One region of the Paenibacillus sp. W4I10 genome, then DNA from elsewhere that is predicted to be linked to it. Evidence: riboswitches for the same ligand, from Rfam matches in the RefSeq annotation. Region 1 holds a riboswitch; the other holds the start of a gene.
The links. A riboswitch is a leader RNA that binds a small molecule or an ion and turns the genes downstream of it on or off. The one in region 1 is predicted to bind S-adenosylmethionine.
Positions count from the first base shown of each region.

Region 2: another riboswitch for S-adenosylmethionine. It lies ahead of mmuP (S-methylmethionine permease); the one in region 1 lies ahead of QF049_RS28640 (methionine ABC transporter ATP-binding protein).

Region 1 is NZ_JAUSXX010000001.1:6,373,464-6,379,682, reverse strand. Features, by position in the region: gene QF049_RS28660 (SDR family oxidoreductase) at 1-739, opposite strand, end outside; gene QF049_RS28655 (DUF2167 domain-containing protein) at 952-1,911, shown strand; gene QF049_RS28650 (MetQ/NlpA family ABC transporter substrate-binding protein) at 2,035-2,874, opposite strand; gene QF049_RS28645 (methionine ABC transporter permease) at 2,950-3,609, opposite strand; gene QF049_RS28640 (methionine ABC transporter ATP-binding protein) at 3,610-4,644, opposite strand; SAM riboswitch class I at 4,770-4,911, opposite strand; gene QF049_RS28635 (Cthe_2314 family HEPN domain-containing protein) at 5,041-5,757, opposite strand; gene QF049_RS28630 (COX15/CtaA family protein) at 5,962-6,219, opposite strand, start outside.
Region 2 is NZ_JAUSXX010000001.1:6,106,190-6,112,408, reverse strand. Features, by position in the region: gene QF049_RS27330 (ABC transporter permease) at 1-279, shown strand, start outside; gene mmuM (homocysteine S-methyltransferase) at 363-1,430, opposite strand; gene mmuP (S-methylmethionine permease) at 1,408-2,820, opposite strand; SAM riboswitch class I at 2,913-3,014, opposite strand; gene QF049_RS27315 (Ger(x)C family spore germination protein) at 3,088-4,290, opposite strand; gene QF049_RS27310 (GerAB/ArcD/ProY family transporter) at 4,287-5,387, opposite strand; gene QF049_RS27305 (spore germination protein) at 5,418-6,219, opposite strand, start outside.

The sequences.
Region 1 (6,219 bases):
GTCCTCCAGATACATCCATAATGTTACCCGTTATAAAATCAGAATGATCAAGGCACAGATACGTAATCACTCGTGCAATATCTTCACCGCTACCTGGTCGCCCTCTTGGCGTTTCCTCGTCGGTGATGCCTGCCATTTCATCAATCGTTTTCTCTTTGTTCGCACCACGAATGTCACCTGGACATACCATGTTAACCGTAATTCCATACGGAGCTTCTTCAACCGCGAGTGTCTTTGTAAAAGATACCAGACCCACCTTGGCAGCCGCATATACGGCGCGATGAGGCCAAGATCTCGCTTCTCCAGCATGACTGAAGCCAAAATGGATAATGCGCCCCCATTGCTTGCGTCTCATCTCTGGCAATACACGCTGATCCAGTAACATCGGTCCCAACAGATTTCCCTGCACAAGCATCTGGACCTCAGCTTCAGAATAATCCGCAAATAATCGTCGTTCACGGACAAATGGACCTGCGTTATTCACCAAAATATCAATGCTGCCCAGGTTGCCTTCCACCTGCTCAACCAATGAAGAGATATCTTCCACCTTGGATATATCAGCCTGGATGGCAATGCACCGCACACCCTTGGCTATAATCTGAGCCTTTAAAGCCTCAGCTTCTGTTCTGCTGTGTACATAGTTGAGGGCAATATGACACCCTTGATCTGCCAGACTGAGGGCCGTCATTTTACCAAGACCTTTGGCACTTCCCGTTATGAGGGCAACCTTTCCCTTCACGTTCATCCCCCTCTTCAAAGAGCAGTCACTATCCAGTATAAAAGATTTATCGTCCTCCTACAACTCGCTTATCCACAAGGGATTATCCACCTTAAATTCCAAATATATCTTGATTGAAATCAAACACCTATGGTACTGTCGAGGATATAACTCGAAAGGACTTCTACATGAATATGAAGAACAAAAGATGGATATCATTTCTTACGCTTTTAATGTTGAGTTTATTAACAGTTTCTAGTGCCATACAGGTATCAGCGGCAAGTGAGAGCGAGCAAGCGCCTGATGAGTACGATTGGATTACTGGACCAGCATCTGTCTCTCTGGACGGTAAGGCCACCCTGGAAGTCCCTGAAAGCCATTCCTATCTGGATAAGGCCAATACCCAACGCTCGATACTTAACAGTGACGGGAAGCCTAACGGGAATGAAATCGGCAGCCTAACCAGCAATAGTGAATTCGGCTCGTGGTATGTTGTGTTTGAATACGTGAAAACAGGTCATATCCATGATGACGATCAAAATTTGAGTGCCGAAGAACTGTTAAGCAGTTATATCCGAGGCACAGAAGAAGATAACAGAGAACTTGATCCTGAATACAGAACGTACATAACGGGGTGGGAAATCGAACCGGCATATGACAGTACCAAACATCAGTTAGTCTACTCCCTTGGTTTTAAGAATGCTGATCAGCAAGCCATGGTCAATTACAATGTAAAACTCCTGACACGCGAAGGGTACATCACAGCCATTCTGGTTACAGATACGGCTAACTTTCAACAGAGCCGCCAGGCATTCGAGGAAACTGTCCTTAATCGACTTAGCATCAATGCAGGATATACCTACGAGGAGTACAATGCTTCGACTGACAAAACATCCACTATAGGGCTCAACAGTCTTCTGATGGGCGGGATCGGGTATACGGCTTCCCAGAAATTCAGTGCTCTTCTTTTGCTCAAAAAAGGATGGGCCTTGATCCTGATTGTCGTCCTTGGGTTAATCGGTTGGATCAGATACAAGATCAAAAGCTCACACGGAGAAGAAGAAACACTCTCTCCCTCCGAGAGAACGTACCTGCAAGAAGCAGATGAGCAGCAGTATGCTGATCAGAATGAATTATCATACTACCGCCAATCCGGGCATCCATCCAACGCGGAGAAACAAGATAAGCCCTAACCCTTCCCTTATTAATCCCCACGTCAGCACAGATTAAGAAACATAAAATAAGCCGTATATCTCTTCAGAAGAGATATACGGCTTATTCTTAATAGCTTCACATCATATCATACATATCGTGAATTATTCAGTTGCAGGTTCAACTGCACCTTTATAACGTTCTTTGATGAATGCTTTTACTTCTTCGGAGTGCAAGGCAGCAGCCAGTTTCTGAATTGCATCTGCATCCTTGTTATCCTCACGGGAAACGAGGATGTTCGCGTATGGGTTACCTTGCAGATCTTCGATCAACAAAGCATCATTCGCTGGATTCAGGTTTGCTTCAAGCGCATAGTTAGCGTTGATGAATACCAGATCCGCTTCATCCAATTGACGAGGCATCATAGCTGCATCCAGCTCGATGATATCCAGGTTCTTCGGATTGGCTGTGATATCTTGAATCGTAGATGTAATATTTGTGTTGTCTTTCAGCGTAATGATACCTTCCTTCGCGAGCAACAACAGAGCACGTCCCCCATTGGATGGGTCATTTGGAATTGCTACTTTTGCGCCGTCAGCCAATTCATCCAAAGACTTAATCTTTTTGGAGTATCCACCAAAAGGTTCAACATGAACAGGTGTTACAGAAACGAGGTTGAATCCACGTTCTTTATTCTCTGTGTCCAGATAAGGTTGGTGCTGGAAGAAGTTTGCATCCAATTTTTTATCAGCAAGTTGCTGGTTGGGTTGTACATAGTCATTGAACGTAACGACTTGCAAACGAATACCTTGTGCTTCCAGTTCAGGCTTGATGCTTTCCAGAATCTCTGCATGTGGTGTAGGTGAAGCTCCAACTTTCAATTCAACCGTACGTGGTGCACCTGCTGAATTATCTGCGCCGCTATCAGCGTCCTTATTGTTTCCGCAAGCTGCGAGAACCGCAATTAACATAAGACTAAGTAGAGCAAAAGACCATTTTTTCATGTGTAAAACCCCTTCTCTAATCATTTTTTTCATGTGGCGTCCGCATGAATGCATATCCATCATGTTATCTATGTGTTATTTCCTGGTGAAAAATGTAACCAAGCGATCTCCAGCCATCTGGAGAATTTGCACGAGAATAATCATCGACACCACGGATATAATCATGATTTCATTTTGATAACGGAAATATCCGTAGTTAATAGCCAGTGTTCCCAGACCTCCACCACCAACCATGCCCGCCATCGCCGTATAGGAGACTAGCGTAACGATGGTGATCGTTATCCCAGCGAGCAGGCCAGGCAGTGCCTCAGGCAACAACACCCGTCTTACAATCTGTCCGGTCGATGCACCCATCGACTGTGCTGCTTCAATTACCCCCCGGTCAACTTCTCGCAACGTTGTCTCCACCAATCGAGCAAAATAAGGAGCTGCTGAAATAACCAAAGGAGGTATGACGCCAAGAACCCCCGTAGCTGTACCGACAAGTATACGAGTGAATGGAATAAGAGCAACAATCAATATGATAAATGGGACCGAGCGCAAAATATTAACAATCAGGGATAGTATAGTGTAGACTGTCCGTGACTTCATTGAAGCAGATCGGGCTGTCATGAACAGCAGAACTCCGAGCGGTAAACCCAAGATAACGGTGAACAGGCCTGATACACCCAAAATCTGCAGTGTCTCTATGGAAGCTTTACCAACCTCTTCCCAACGAACTGTTGAAAAATCCATCTAACGAAGCACCTCCACATCAAGTCCCTCAGCGGTCAATTCGGATATCGTCCGATCAATCGCATTGGAATCACCTTCGAACCGAACGGTCAGTTGTCCATACGGAACCTGTTTGATCGTAGAGATCGTTCCTTGCAGGATGGCAAAATCCACACCCGTCTTACGAACCGTTCTGGACAAAATCGCTTCATATGTTTTGTTCCCCAGAAAGGATATCTTCACAAGTTTCGAAGCAACACCTGCCTGCAATTCAATGCCTGCATTCGCCAGAGCGGTCTCTTCCAGAGCCAGTCCAGCTTCATGGTCACGCATCATGAAGTCTCGTGTAATCGCATGCTGCGGCTTCAGGAACACCTCGGTTACAGGTCCCTGTTCCACAATACCACCTTGATGAATGACAGCCACCTTGTCACAGATGTTCTGGATGACATGCATCTCATGTGTAATCAGCACAATGGTAAGGTTGTACTTTTCGTTAATGTCGAGCAATAACTTCAGAATTGAATTTGTCGTCTGTGGATCAAGTGCTGAAGTAGCCTCATCACAAAGAAGTACATTCGGATCACTCGCAAGTGCTCTCGCAATCCCCACACGTTGTTTCTGTCCACCTGATAATTGAGCTGGATATTTGTTGCTATGGTTCTCCAGACCAACGAGATTGAGCATTTCCTTCACTTTGCGATCAATGGCATCCTTGGGTGTATTCACAAGCTTTAGTGGAAAAGCCACATTATCATATACCGTTGCCGAAGATAACAGATTAAAGTGTTGAAAAATCATCCCGATCTTGCGTCTCTGTTGCTGCAGTTCGGTTTTGCTCAGTTCAGTCAGGTTGATCCCATCAACCCATACTTCACCCTCCGTAGGCCGTTCCAGCAAATTAATGCAGCGAATCAATGTACTTTTGCCCGCTCCAGAATGGCCAATCACGCCGTAGATTTCGCCCTTTTGGATGCTCAAATTCAGCTCGGATAACGCTGTTGTAGATTTTGCCCCTTTGCCGTACATTTTCGTTAAACCTTTTAATTCAATCAATCGCACTTGCCCCTTTCCAACCACCTACATGTATCTTTACCCGATCTAAAGGAAAACTCCCCTTAAAGTACAAAAAAAAGCCCTTTGCAGATACAAAGAGGGCTCTTCACGTGAAAGAATATACCTTCTCATCTGCCAAAATCGTGTCTTGCACCATTTTGTAGGAATTAGCACCTAACATCTATAACGAATGATACATGTATCATGTCGTTACAAATCGGTTGCCGGGCTTCATCGGGCCTGTCCCTCCGCCGCTCTCGATAAGAAATATGTTGTTGTAGGATTTTATAAGTTCATGTAGTTTATGCTTTATAATGTGAACGTAACTTCCGAAATATCAATTATATCCGCGTAACATTCGATTGAAATTCAGTATATTCCAAGTATTCCGATTTGTCAAAGGGAATTATTTCTTTTCCATATTCTGTTGATATAACGATAAGAGGCTGTTAATGTTTCACAGACCATATCCACGCCCTGACGCATTTCCTGCACATGCTGATTCAGATCCTCCAACTTTACTTTACCTTGCAAGGTCTGATGTAACTGCCACAGGTCATCGTGCATTTCTGAGTTCATGTAGTGAATTTCCATATTACGTCGTTTGCGCAGCTTGCTCATCGGCTCACGATAAGAGTCCTTGATCTGTATTAATTGCAACGCAAGATCATGATGCTCCCTCGCATAATCGAACTGCCTTAACACTGTAAAATAAGAAAAATGCGCTTTGGTATTTGAAGTATTCAACTGGAATATTTCATTTAATACCGTGCCCACCTTATCCAGGATGGCAAAGCAGCGGATAAAGCCATCTTTGTAGAAATACACATACCGTGCATACTCGGCTTTTTCAGTCGCCGTCATATCTTCCGTTGAGCCTGCAACGACCTTATTGCGAAAATGAGCAGCAGCGAAACAGCTTTGCTCCAGTTCATCCAGTGAGGAGATGAGTCCCTGAGTCCACACATACAGTTTCCGATAGTCATGCGTGGGATCATGGTCCACATGCATTTGTCGTTGAAATAACTCAAGCGTATGCGCCATTGCGTCCATCGCTGCCTTCAATTTACCTTCGTTTATACGTGGCTTTTCCCCCAACAACGTTCGCAGCATATCTAACCTCCTCTTTTCCAAATCAACAAGAATTCATCACCGTAAACGTAACACATCATCCATTCCGTGTAATTGCTGCTTGCCATAGGTTGCCCTGATCCCCCTGACATCAAACAAAGTCCACCTGTCCAATGATGTACATCAATGGATGGTGGACTTTCATATTTAGCCCAAGTACCTTTGGATAAAGAATGGATCTATATCTTAGAAACGATTAGCCGGGCGATGCAGCTTGTACACCAGGAAACTCATATACGTTAAAACTCCGAATAATATGGCGATATCCAGCATATGAGCGAGAGCTACAAACATGTATACTTCCGGACGGTTCATTGTCACCATCATGAAAATACCAATGACTACTTGCATCAGGATGAGAACAACGGATACCACGCCAAGGGTACGCATTTCCTTGTTGTCCGGATGATTACGGTAAGCGAAATGACCCAGAATTGCAATAAC
Region 2 (6,219 bases), 270 kb from region 1:
GGAATGACATCTCGCCAAATCCGGTTGTCGCTCACCATGGGAATGTTCATACTGTCCTCCATGGGAGCCATACTGGGTATTTTCGTCGGCGTATATCTGCTGCCTCTTCTACTCGAAATGGTCCTTTCCGGTTATGGTATCGTACAACTTCCACTGATCCTGCATTGGGGTGGAATGGTACTGTTCACCTGTCTAAGCATCATTGCAGCCAGTCTTGGCTCATGGTTCTCTTCGCGAATCATTCGGGAAGCATCGCCACGTATGCTGGTTATCGAATAATGCAATAAGGATGCCTTAACACAATAAAACAAGCCCTTCCATACCTCTATAGGATGTGGAAGGGCTTGTTTTATTGATATGAACTATTTCCGCCACTTCTTCGCAAGTTCGCCAATCTGATGTGGCGTAGTTCGGCAGCAGCCGCCAATAATTTTCGCCCCCGCAGCAACCCACTGCTCCGAAGCATCACGCATGCTGCCACAGGTACCCTGTCCACTCCACGTCTTCGTTGCTGCATCGTATACTTCTCCCGAGTTCGGATACACAATAACAGGTTTATCACTGGTACGGCTCAAAATACCCACTGCTTCCGTCACCACTTCCATCGGAGCACAGTTCAGGCCAATCGCCGCAATCTGCGGCTCGGAGCCAAACGTCTGTGCACATACCTCAAGCGATGTGCCCTCGCTGATGCTTGTCCCGTCTTTTAAAGAAAAAGATAACCAGGCATACGCATGAGGAAACTCCTTAAGTACATCAACCAGCACCTGTGCTTCCTGCAAGGAAGGAATCGTCTCAAACGCCAGAATATCAGCACCCGCATCAATCAGCGCCGACATACGTGGACGGTGAAATGCGGCAAGCGTCTCATCCGACACGCCGTAATGACCCACATACTCTGAACCATCTGCCAGATAGGCGCCGTACGGACCAACGGACCCGGCAATAATTGGACGTGGACGAAGACAGTCTCCTTCGCCATCCCCTGTACGATCTGTTATATGCCCCTCATTCTCCACCGTCTCTTCACGTACCGAAGAAGCTTCTACAAGCTGACCTGTCGAGCTTTCTCTCCCTACTAAACCACCCTGCACTTCTGCCCATACATCATCTCTCGCCTTTGCAGCCAGTTCCACCGTCCTGCGGATCAGCTCCAGTGCTGCCTGTTCACCAATCCCTCTCTTGCGGAAGCCATCCACCGTCGCCTGATAACTGGATGTAATCGCACAGTCGGCTCCTGCTCGAAAATAATCTGCATGGACCTGAACAATAACATCCGGATTCTCAAGCAACACACGAGCAGACCATAGTGGATCATCGAGATCACATCCATGCTGTTCGAGTTCCGTTGCCAGCGCTCCATCCAGAATCATGACCGGATGTTCACGCAGGATCTCTTCTATGGGGTTAGTCTGTTGTGCTTGCGTCATGTACTTGTCCTCTTTTCTTATTCACACGTTCTGTCAGATAATAAGCTGCGTAACACAATGCGATAAATGGAACCCCACAATACAGCGCAATTCGCTGTGTAGGATCAAACGCAATACCTATGCATGAAGCCAGGCATAATATAAATGAAATAATCGGTACCACCGGATACAGTGGTGTGCGGTACACCAGATCTTTGACCGCATGGCCTTCTCGGATATATTGTCTGCGGAACATGTACTGGGAAGCGCTGATGCTCATCCATACCGCAACAACAGCCAGACCCGAAATGGAAACCAGTGTTATATACACGGTACCTGGCGCAATGATACTGGACAGCAGGGCCAGCGCACCACCAACCATACTGATCAGAAGTGCATTCAATGGCACCCCGTGTTTGGTCAATTTGGCAAACCACGGTGAGATCGTTCGTTTATCAGCCAGAGACCAGAGCATCCGTGAAGATGCATATAGGCCTGAATTGGCAGCAGAGAGAATCGCCGTCAGAATAACAAAATTCATAATGTCTGCTGCATAGGGTACACCCACCCGCTCCATTACCGCTACAAACGGACTTTCCAGTACACTGGCATCCGACATGGGCAGCAAGGCCGACAAGATAATAATCGTTCCGATGAAGAAAATAACCAGGCGCCACAGTGTCGTATGAATAGCCTTCGGTATCGTCTTTTCCGGATTCTCCGTCTCACCGGCGGCAATACCGATTAACTCGGTGCCTGAGAAGGCAAAGTTTACAGCAAGCATGGTCATCAATATCGCTGTAGCCCCATGAGGGAACCACCCGGATGCGGTAATATTCGATAGAAATGGAGCCGGTTCAGAATCCGCCATGGGAATGAACCCAAACATGGCTGCTCCACCGATAATAATGAAGATTACGATAGTCACTACTTTTACAGATGAGAACCAGAACTCGGATTCCGCAAATAATTTCACCGTTAATGCATTAAACAGAAAGATCATCAGTGCAAAGAGCGCACTCCATATCCATACGTTCACCGATGGGAACCAGCGCTGCATCAGCAGTCCGGCGGCTGTGAATTCGGAGCCAAGCGCAACAGTCCAGGTTAACCAGTATAACCAAGCCACCGTGTAGCCTGTTGCCGGTCCGATATATTTGGCTGCATAACTATGAAATGCTCCCGTCTCTGGCATATGAACAGACAGTTCACCAAGACAGAGCATCACCAGATATACAACGATAGCTCCGATCAGATAGGACAGAATGGTTCCCAGTGGTCCCGCCTGCTGAATGGTGTAACCTGAGCTGAGGAATAATCCCGTTCCAATGACTCCTCCGAGAGAGAGCATGACCACATGCCGTGCCTGCATTTTCCGCTGAAAATGCCCTTTGTCGTTGTTGTTCTCCATACCCGCTGCTCCCCTACTTCTTCATCCAGAAAAAACAAAAAAGACCCACTCTGCCTAAAGAGTGCGCCGTTACTGACAAATAAAAACAAACGCTCCTATCTATCAGGCTTTCACCCGCTGGAATTAGCACAGTATCCTTCAGATCTGTTGCTGAGGTTTCTAAGGGCCAGTCCCTCCACCTCTCTGGATAAGAAAATGATTTTTTACTAATATAGCGATCTATCATGAATGTGTCAACATTTAAATCATAAATGATAAAACACATCGCTATTCGGTGGAAGATCCCGGATTGGTAATGGTAATCTTCACATCGTACGTGATTGGCACGGTGCTAAAAATTTTATCCCAATCGTCTTTAACTTTTTTCCATGTTTTGGGTTCTTTGATACGCAAGCTATCCCGAAAATCCGCAACATCCACTTTGTAGGTATGCTGCAGCTTGTATAACACCTGGCGAATCTGTTGTTCGGCCAGATCTGAGAATTCTTTTTCTAGTTCTCTAAGATAATCCCCTTTTTCCTCTCTTTCGGGAGAAATCCAATCTTCCATCAACCAGCCTTCGGAATCGACCTTTACATGGAATGAAATGTCATTACCAACCACCTTGGGAATTATTGTTGTTTTCTTCTTCTTCATTTCGTATACAACGGTGAATCCCGCTTTGTTGTAAGTCTTCAAGACGCCTCCTTTTTCTTTAGGCTTGATCCACGATAAACCTTCCAGATCCGTTTGACTCAGTTCTCCAATAAACTTAGTTGTTTTCCCATCGAATATGCTGCCACCTGAGAACTTGCCCTCTCCATTGGAGTACAGTACATTCTGGAGCAAGAAACTGGAACCAGATTGCATTTGGGCATCTAATTTGGAGAGTAAAACAGGGTCCAGGATTTTGTTGGACAAGTACGAATTACCGGTAATACCTGTTAGATAAAATGCTGGAATCCGGGAGGGATCATCTGAAGTCAGGACATCCAAGGCACGATGATGACTTATCAGTACCAGACAATTTGGACGAATATCGTTATCCCGAAGTACAAAGTCCAGTAGCTGGACCAGACTATACTTTTTGGCAATATCCTTGGAGACAACGATAACCTTCAGATGATGTCCGATAAGTGGACGATCTCGCCTTAGTGCAAACTGACGAAAGATTTGCAGCAAGGAATCTCCAGTAAGCTGTTCATTGGAGTAGGAAGTCTTTCCAGAAGCAGGTGAACCAGATTGTCCGCTCTGTTTACTGTTGGAACTGCCCGGGGCAATCTGCACCGTAGCCGTTAAATAATTTTTCTTTGGATACGTTCCTCCCTGAGCAGCGATGTCCTTCTCAAATTCTGTTTCTTTAGCGATATCGATCCCGAGACCAACATAGACACTTAGTTCCTCGATCTCCCTACTGCTCCAGCATCCGGATATTACCAGAAGGATGGACAAAGCAAGGGCTACACGTAAAAGCATAAAAAAACGAATCATGCATGTTTGCCTCCCTTTTTGCGTATCAGACTTATTATCAGCAGCAACAGAGGTAAAGTGGCAAATAAAAGCACGGATGAGTTGCCCAACATATCACCAAGTTTGAAGGTTTCGTCCACAGTTTTCGGCATCAATGCCGTTAGATATATCAACGGCAGAAGGGCGTACATAATGACCTTGATCTTCTTCGCACGAAATAAATCCCGAATACCCACCGAAGCGCAATAGTGTGTGATCGTGAAACTCGAGAAGATCTGCATAATCCAGATGACCAATAGCAGGGATTCGAACCGTTCAAAGATCAAACCTTGAATCTCGAAGCTTCTTACGAGATCCAGCGTGGGCCAAGTACGTGTTTTGATTCCGTCAAGTGACAGACTGCCTACAACCATCACAACGGTAATCAGATAAATCAAAGTCGATATGATGATGCCCCAGCTCATGGCAACATTGCTCTTTTTGGGGTTTTTCATATAAGCAGTCATGACAAACATGACTTCGTACCCCGTGTAAGACAGCAGCGAAGGTTTCAACCCTTTGAGGACTGGCATGATACCCTCTCCGAGTACCGGTCTCAGATTGCCAATCTCAAATAACTGATTACTAAGCAAAATTTCAATCACAAATATAATCAGTGTAATCGGCAAAATGATCTCAAATACGCGCACAATGACAGCAAGTCCGCCAGAGATCAAATATATCCCAATCCACATAAACACCATCACGATAGCCCATTTTGGTGTGCGCTCGAGCAAGTACATTCCTGTCACATCAGCCATGACCCTAATTTCGAATGCGGCAATCACCATAAAATATATAATCATGGCGAATCCCAATATGTAAGCAATCCAGCTCCCCGTAATCTCACGAGTGAACTGGAACACTGTTTTCTCCGGAAATCTGCGACACAGGGTAACCAGAATAATTCCGACACCCGTGATAATCAGTCCAGACAGAATGATGGAGATCCAGACATCCGGCGTTCCGACAGCTTTACTCGTCGTTCGAGGGAGTGTTAGGATCCCAGCGCCAAGCATGTAATTAACAATAACTACGACGGCCTGCCTTGTACTAATATTTCCTTCGGAACCGTTCACTTCATCTCACCTCATACCTCGTGATTTATTTCATTTATTTTTTCGGTCTTTATCTATTGGACTAGACATCTCGGGACGCTTCCTCATCATATTTAGCGGAGCACGGATAATAAAATCCTTCCATTCCCCAAAATGATAAGGTACAGCCGGTGCAACATAAGACACGCCAAAGCTCGAGAGTCTCGCGAGATGGGTACATATGAGGAGAAAGAACATAACCACGCCGAACAATCCGAGCACAGCCGCGCTAAACATGGCAGCAAATCGCAGAATTCGCAGTGTTATGCCTGCACTATAGACGGGTATTGTAAAGGAGGATATGGCGGTAACCGCAACAACGATGACCAGGAATTGGCTTATAATTCCTGCCTGTACGGCCGCCTGGCCGATAATCAGACCTCCAACAATACCCAGCGAGGGTGCAATTGGCTTAGGTAAACGAATGCCAGCCTCCCTCAATATCTCGATCGACAGTTCCATGATCAGTACTTCGATGATTGAAGGAAACGGCACTCCCGTCCGTGTTTCAATAATCGTAAGTACCAGCTTGGTTGGGATAAGTCCCGGATGAAAAGAGATAAACGAAATATATAGCGCAGGTGCCAGCAGTGCCAGCATGGCAGCCATAAAGCGCAGCATTCGCAGGAATGTTCCAGGAATCCAGCGTTCATAGTAATCCTCGGGAGATTGGAGCAACATGCTAAAAGTCACTGGCACAATTAAGACAAATGGCGTCCCATCCAATAAAATAGCCACTCGGCCTTCCAGAAGGGCACCCATTACCCGGTCAGGTCTTTCTGTATTCAGTACCTGCTGAAAAGGACTCAGCGTA